One region of the Halomonas sp. FeN2 genome, then DNA from elsewhere that is predicted to be linked to it. Evidence: predicted binding sites of a transcription regulator. Region 1 holds the regulator's gene; the other holds the start of a gene.
What was found. Region 1 encodes FliA, which starts transcription of late flagellar genes. Its sites were predicted from a motif close to CTAAAGTTNNNNNNNNNNCNGCCGATA; they were not measured.

Region 1 (3,407 bases):
GTGTGACCCCTTCACTCCCTTGCGAAACGCTGACACCAGGGATGTCGAGCCCGTCAAACTGCGGCTGAATGCCTGAATGGCGAGGCTGAATGCCGGTGGCAAGCGACGCCAGCGGCAGTGATGATACAGCGCTGGCTGAACGCATGAAAGCAGTATCAGCCGCCTCACCGCCGCCCGGCGGTGTCAGTGAAAGCAACAGCACAAAAAGCGTGATGAGCAGCGTCAGCACATCCAAATAGCTGGTAAGCCAACCATCATCTCCATCGCCTGGCGACGGCGTCATTTCCAGTGCGTGGCGTGTATCACGGTCAAGCATCTGGCCTACCCCTTCGTCGCCGAACTAACCGACGAATCAGGCCTGGGTTTGACGCTGTTATCACGAATCTCATCGTGGTAATTAGCCACAAAGGAGTTGAGGGTCTCTTCAATAAACGACGGCAGACGGCGCTTGGTAATCAGGGAAATACCTTCCAGCACCATGTTCATGGTAATCAGTCGATCTTCGGTGCGGCGCTCTAGCTTCACCGCAATAGGCTTAAACACCAAGTTGGCGAGTAAAATACCGTAGAAGGTAGTGAGCAGAGCCACTGCCATGCGCGGGCCAATGACCTGCAGGTCGCCAGCGTCCATGACTTCCAGCATGTTGACCAGCCCCACCAGGGTGCCGATCATGCCAAACGCGGGGGCATAGGTGGCCATAGTGCGAAATATTTGTGCTTCAGCATGCTCCCGCGCTTTAAGGCGAGCAATGCGCCAGCGCAGCATGTCAAAAATCTCATCCTCTTTGGTATTGGCAATCACCAGTTGGATCCCGGTACGTAAAAACGGGTTGCGGGTATGCTCCAACTCGCGCTCGACCGCACGCACATCGCCTTTAAACCACAGTCGCGACATATCGACCAATTCGCGGATATCGTCACGCATGTAGGTGTTTTCACGCCGGAACACCAAGCCCACCAGCCGTACGACGCGGAGTACCTCTTTCAGCGGATAGCTAATAAAGGTCGCCGCTAGTGTACCCGTCACCACGATGGCCAACCCCGGAAAATTGATAAAGCTCTCTGGGGACTCTGCAGTGAAAAACAGCACGCTCACCAACAGCAGGATGCTGGCAAATATGCCTATCAGCGTCGAAGGATTCATCCACGGCTCCTTGCCGGTCACAAGTGAGTAAAAAACGTTGGCGTTATGCCGAGTCGTGTAAACGCGCGCGTAAACGACTCACGGCTTGGCTGTGCAGTTGAGAAACGCGTGATTCCGTTACGCCCAACACAGCTCCGACTTCCTTGAGGTTGAGCTCTTCTTGGTAATAAAGCGCCATTAGCAGCTTTTCACGCTCTGGAAGCGCTTCAATAGCGTCAATCAACGTTTGCCGCTGCTGACCATCAAGCAACTGCTCGAACGGTGAATTGCCCAGCTCATTATTTATCGGCTCGCCGCCTTCGGCCACCAGCTCTTCAAACGGCAACAGTTGGCCGCTGTTAGTGTCATTGAGCAACTGCTGATACTCGCTCAACGGCATCTCGAGGTGTTGAGCAATTTCGTTCTCTTCCGGGGCTCGCCCCAGCAGTTGCTCTAATTGGCGAACGGCGCCCTCAACCGCACGCGCCGAACGGCGAACGCTGCGGGGCAGCCAGTCGCGGGTGCGTAACTCATCCATCATTGCGCCGCGAATACGTTGACTGGCGAAGGTCGCGAACGTTGCCCCCTGGGTGGCATCAAAACGGCCCAGCGCTTCCAGCAGCCCCACCATTCCAGCCTGAATAAGGTCGTCGAGCTCAATACTTGCTGGCAACCGAACCTGTAGCGTCAAGGCCTGACGTCGCACCAGTGGCATGTATTGCGTCAACAGCTCATTTTGTTTGATTCTGCCCTGTGCTGTGTACATATTCTCGCCTCGCGGCTATCCAGCCTTCACTGATAGTTCACAATCAATTGTAACCCTTGCACACGAACAGGCCGTTGGCCTGGGCGTAAGGCGAAGCGAAAATGCAATGGCGCATCGGCGGCTCGCCCCACTAATGCGGTGGTAGAACCACGCATACCGGTTAATGCAACGCACTGCTCAGGATGACATAGCCAAGCGTTTAATAGCGCGCCGGGGGAGTGTTGAAACTGCCAATGAATGCGCCCAAGCTGAGCCGACTGCACGTTGTTAGCGGCAGTTGGCGGGGTAGCCGCTTGGCTAGCGCTTGCCCGATCACCCATCGCCACCATTAGCCCAGGTATCTGGCTGCTCCAACTACCCGGCGCCGCCTGAGCACTCCCCGTTAACCCTGTTAGTAGCCAACCTGCCACTAGTACTAAGATCAGTGGCAGTTTCCCTCTTAATAGCCAGCTTAGCATGCTTAGTCTCCTCGGCAGAGTGGGCTCATCGTGCAAGTACCAGTAACTCCATATTTAAGTAGTAATCAGCGGCCTCGCGCAAGTTATCGAGCAACCCCTGGCGCGGCAAGTGGGGCTCGTGGAGCGCCAGCAAACGACGCGGCCCGCCACGCTCATGTAGCAGGCGCAAGGTACGGAACATGGCTGCGAAAGTATCGGCATCGCTACTGATCCATAGCGCCCAACGATTATATTGATCGCGTAGCTGAGCAAGGTCGGACGTTTCCGCCATGACGATACGAATATCCCAATCATCAGGATCCCCGGCCCAACTTCTACCTAGCGTTGACCACTGCCCCAGTCGCGCTTTGACCTTGCTTACCTGGGCCGCACCACTACCGGGTAGCCCGACCACAATAAGCGGAATTTTGGGCTTGGGCGGAGCCACCGTCGTTGGCTCTTCCGCCGCCGCTACCGTTGGCGATAATAAGGGTGAGGTGTGTTCGGACACAGGCTCTGCCGCCGCGACATCAACAGCACCCTCAGTCTGCTGCTGTTGGCGCTGTAGATTTGCCCACTTGCGCAGTCCCGCGGCTTGATCTTGTTCGCTCACGCCACGCCCTCTCGACTAACACTGCCCATTTGGCGAATCGCATCCCGCGCCATAAAGGCATAGACCAGCGCATCGAGCATACCGGTGTCACGGCGACGGCGGCTGGTACCTAATAGGTTGAGCAGATCACCACGCAGCGTCTGCGCCTCTTCATCATCAGCGACATCGAGATGTCCGGCGACTGACGCCACACCGCTGGCCATTAACAGGCGAACTTCAGCATTTAGGTCGCCACTATCAGCCTCTTTTAACTGCTGCCAAGCGCGCCGCGTCAAGGCGGCCAGGCTTTCGCTTTGCAGTTGGGTTAACAGGAGGGAGAGCACTTCTGCCCCTAAGCGAGCCGGGGTAAGCCAGTAGCGGCGCACCACCACTTTGGCGCTTTCCGGATCGCGCACCTCCCCGTACCAGGCGAGCAGGGCACAGCCGCTGGCATCCTCAACTTCGGCGTAGGCAGTCCAAAGCTGCACCG
Region 2 (3,407 bases), 870 kb from region 1:
GTCATTACTGCTATCGAGCATTGTATTTCCCCTGGGCATGCATCGTGTCTTAGTGAATGGCAAAAACTGTATGCCTTCAATGTAACTAGCCATTCATGACGCGGAGATGACAGGAGTAAATTTGGTTTAATGGTAGATCATCTATGCATTTGGCGTCTGAGAGATGCCCCCGCCACATGTCGCTATTAACTGAGTCAACCAGCATATCGTTATAAAAAGTGAGTTAGCTCTCACCCGTTGACTTACCAGGCTCTAACGCAAATAATAATTATTGCCATTTATTCCGTGGTGTTAATCAAGGCAGGAGGCCGAGCTGTGGATACCCAGACCTGGAGCGCTGAGTTAGAAGATATCTTCGTTAATCAGCGGCCCCGGCTCTGTTGTGTCGCCGCAAAAGTCTTGGGCAATGCTGATCAAGCCGATGATGTCGTGCAAGACGCCTATCTGAAAATTTCAGAGGCAACCACGCTTTTTGAGGTAAAGCAGCCCATATCCTACGTGTCACGAGTGGTGCGCAATCTCGCCATTGACCGTTGCCGCCGTTCGGCGTTTGAGTCAGCGCTGTTTGCAAAAGCAGAGGAGGTGGATAACGCCTCTTGTGCGTCACACTCACCTGAGGTGATTGCCATTGATCGCCAGGCCTTGGCACAGGTGGTGGACGCGTTGGACGAGCTGCCCGAGCGTACGCGACGCGCCTTTGAACTTTATCGTTCGGGAAACCATACCCAGCGGGAAGTGGCGTTACAGCTAGGTGTTTCTACCACGTCAGTTAACTTTATGATTCGCGATGCGTTGACTCATTGCCACCAGTCGCTACAAGGTCGGTCGTTGCCAGATAAGTAAATCGGCGTTCCGTCCCCTCTTTGTTGTCGCTTTGTTACACTGTCAGCCAATAGCGTTGAGAATATCAGACGCTTCCATAGGCAGGTAATGAGCAGGCCGCAATAGCGAGGTTTGACAGTAACGATGGATAACGACAGCGGCGACGATGCCGTTTGGCAAACAGCGCTAGATTGGCTGATGCGCGAGCATGAAGAGACGTTGAGCGACGCTGATCGCGAAACGCTGCATGCTTGGTTAGCGGCTTCTTCCCTGCACCGTCGAGTCTTTCATGAAGCAGAACAGCTCTGGATGCTAACAGGGCTGATCCCAAGCGGTGATGAGCGCAACTGATAAGTCACTGTTTTTTTACCTCCTTCTTCGATCTTCAGGCTAACTCAATGGTCGCGAGCTAACGCTGCCGCCCACTGGAGCAATTTTTAGCTTGGCAAGGGTAATGCTATGTCGACGCCCTAGCGCCCCCTCCCCCTATTTTTTCTACTTTCTTCCTTTCCAACATTAAATTTTCTGGTTCCTCACTCGTCATTAAGTAATGAGAAGCAATTGCGTTTTACTTCTCATTCCTTTGGCAACGATGAGGTTAATTCCATGACAAGCTGTTTTGATCGTGAAGATGGTGTCTTCCGCGTATTAGTCAACCACGAAGAGCAGTACTCCCTCTGGCCAGAATGGAAAGCGATTCCCGCGGGCTGGACCGATACCGGCGTGCTCGGCGATAAACCAACCTGTCTCGACTACGTCGAAAAAACCTGGACCGATATGCGGCCACTCTCGCTGCGCCAGTGGATGGATGAGCAGGCCGGCGCTGAGGCGGAGCAGGTGAATGCAGGTTAAGCGTTTAAGACTGCTCTGCCTGCCCTGCGCCGGGGCCAGCGCCACCATGTATCTACGCTGGAAGCGCCAGTTGCCCGCCTGGGTCGAGGTGTATCCCGTCGAATTGCCTGGGCGTGGTGAGCGCCTGGGTGAGCCGCTTATCGATGACTTCGAGACCCAGGTCGTGCGGCTGTGTGAAGAGCAGGCAACGCGGATGCGCGGTGACTTTGCTCTGTTCGGTCACAGCATGGGGGCGTTGTTGGCCTACGGCATGGCAGCTCGCTTGCGCGATGTCGGGCGGCCTCAGCCGCGGATGCTGTTCGCCTCAGGCAGCGCGGCGCCCTCAATGCGCGACTCAGACCGCTTGGCGGGCCTTGATAACGACAAAGCCCTGATGGCGGATCTTCGCCAACAGGGCGGCACTCCAGGGGAGGTCTTCGAAAGCCCTGAGCTGCTGCGCCTTACCCTCGATATCTTGATGTCGGACTACCGCCTCTGTCGCAGTTTCCGCTATCGCGGCGGGTCGCCGCTTGCTTACCCCCTACAGGTACTCGCCGGGCGCGATGACGATATCGAAAGAGAGCGTCTAGAGGCGTGGCAGCGGGAAGCGGGCGGGGTGTTCTCTTTGAACTGGTTCGAAGGAGGGCACTTCTTTATTCGCCAGCAGCAAGCACAAGTGCTGGAGACTATCGAACGGGCGCTGACTCGACGGCTTGAGGAGGTGCCCCATGCAGCGCCTGCAGTTAGCTGAAGGGGTGCCCGAGGGGCTTGAGGTATGGCGCTTAGCGCTCGATCTGAACGCCCCGGTGGCTGACGAAGATGATCGGTTGCTGAGTCGAGCCGAGTGGCAGCGTGCCCAGCGGCTTCACCGTCACGCCGACATCGTACGCGCCGTGGCGACTCGCGCGGCCCTGCGGCGACTGCTATCAGCGCACACCGGTATAGCGCCAGAAAAGTTGGCGTTCACTCAGAACGCTTACGGAAAACCAGCGTTGGAAAACGCTGGTGGGCCTGCTTTCAATGTCTCCCACTCTGGCCATGTCGCCCTGATCGCGATTGTTCCCGGCGGCGCGGTGGGGGTCGATATTGAGCGCTGCCGATCCGAGGCCGAACTGGCGCCGCTGCAAGGGCTGGTGCTATCGCCGAGTGAGCAGCTCGACCACGCACTGCCCTTTATGGAGCGCTGGGTGGTTAAAGAGGCGGTGCTCAAAGCCCTGGGCCTGGGCATTGCTGATCATTTGCGATCGCTCTCGATCACTTCCTCTTTAGGGCCGCCAGACACCTATCACCTTGAGCACTCGCTTCCCGTTTCATCACCTTTGCAAGCATGGCCGCTGCCAGCGCCGAGTGGCTATGCCGCTGCCCTGGGCTATATCGATTCAGGCTATTCCCACGCAAACGCTCAGGGTAAACGCTACTCAACGAATTTTTAGGAGATCAATAATGGACAGCCAAAGCGCAACACCAACGCAACAAACCAACACCATATCCAAACGTCAGGGGCCTGCTGATTCGGAGCTGCCCATTATGATTTCTCCCTCCTACCCAGGGCAGCCACTGCTGGAAGCCTTTGGCGAGTTGCGTGGGGATATTGAGGCGCTGGTGGCCAGAGTCGGCGGGGTGTTGCTAAGAGGCTTCGATGTTCCCTCCGTGGACGATTTTCAGCAGTTTGCTGCCGCCTTTGGTCATCCGCTGCTGAGTTATGAGTTTGCCTCAACACCGCGTTCAGCGGTTTCGTCAGGCATTTATACCTC

Region 2: the regulator FliA is predicted to act here: its motif matches at 1,339-1,365, upstream of KF947_RS16385 (MbtH family protein).

The regions. Positions count from the first base shown of each region.
Region 1 is NZ_CP074200.1:2,664,578-2,667,984, reverse strand. Features, by position in the region: gene KF947_RS12265 (flagellar motor protein MotB) at 1-316, opposite strand, end outside; gene KF947_RS12260 (motility protein A) at 322-1,143, opposite strand; gene KF947_RS12255 (RNA polymerase sigma factor FliA) at 1,187-1,888, opposite strand; gene KF947_RS12250 (flagellar protein FlhE) at 1,915-2,346, opposite strand; gene KF947_RS12245 (hypothetical protein) at 2,372-2,938, opposite strand; gene flhF (flagellar biosynthesis protein FlhF) at 2,935-3,407, opposite strand, start outside.
Region 2 is NZ_CP074200.1:3,536,944-3,540,350, forward strand. Features, by position in the region: gene KF947_RS16370 (inositol monophosphatase family protein) at 1-21, opposite strand, end outside; gene KF947_RS16375 (RNA polymerase factor sigma-70) at 316-843, shown strand; gene KF947_RS16380 (FecR/PupR family sigma factor regulator) at 967-1,173, shown strand; gene KF947_RS16385 (MbtH family protein) at 1,429-1,674, shown strand; gene KF947_RS16390 (thioesterase II family protein) at 1,664-2,404, shown strand; gene KF947_RS16395 (4'-phosphopantetheinyl transferase family protein) at 2,382-3,086, shown strand; gene KF947_RS16400 (TauD/TfdA family dioxygenase) at 3,097-3,407, shown strand, end outside.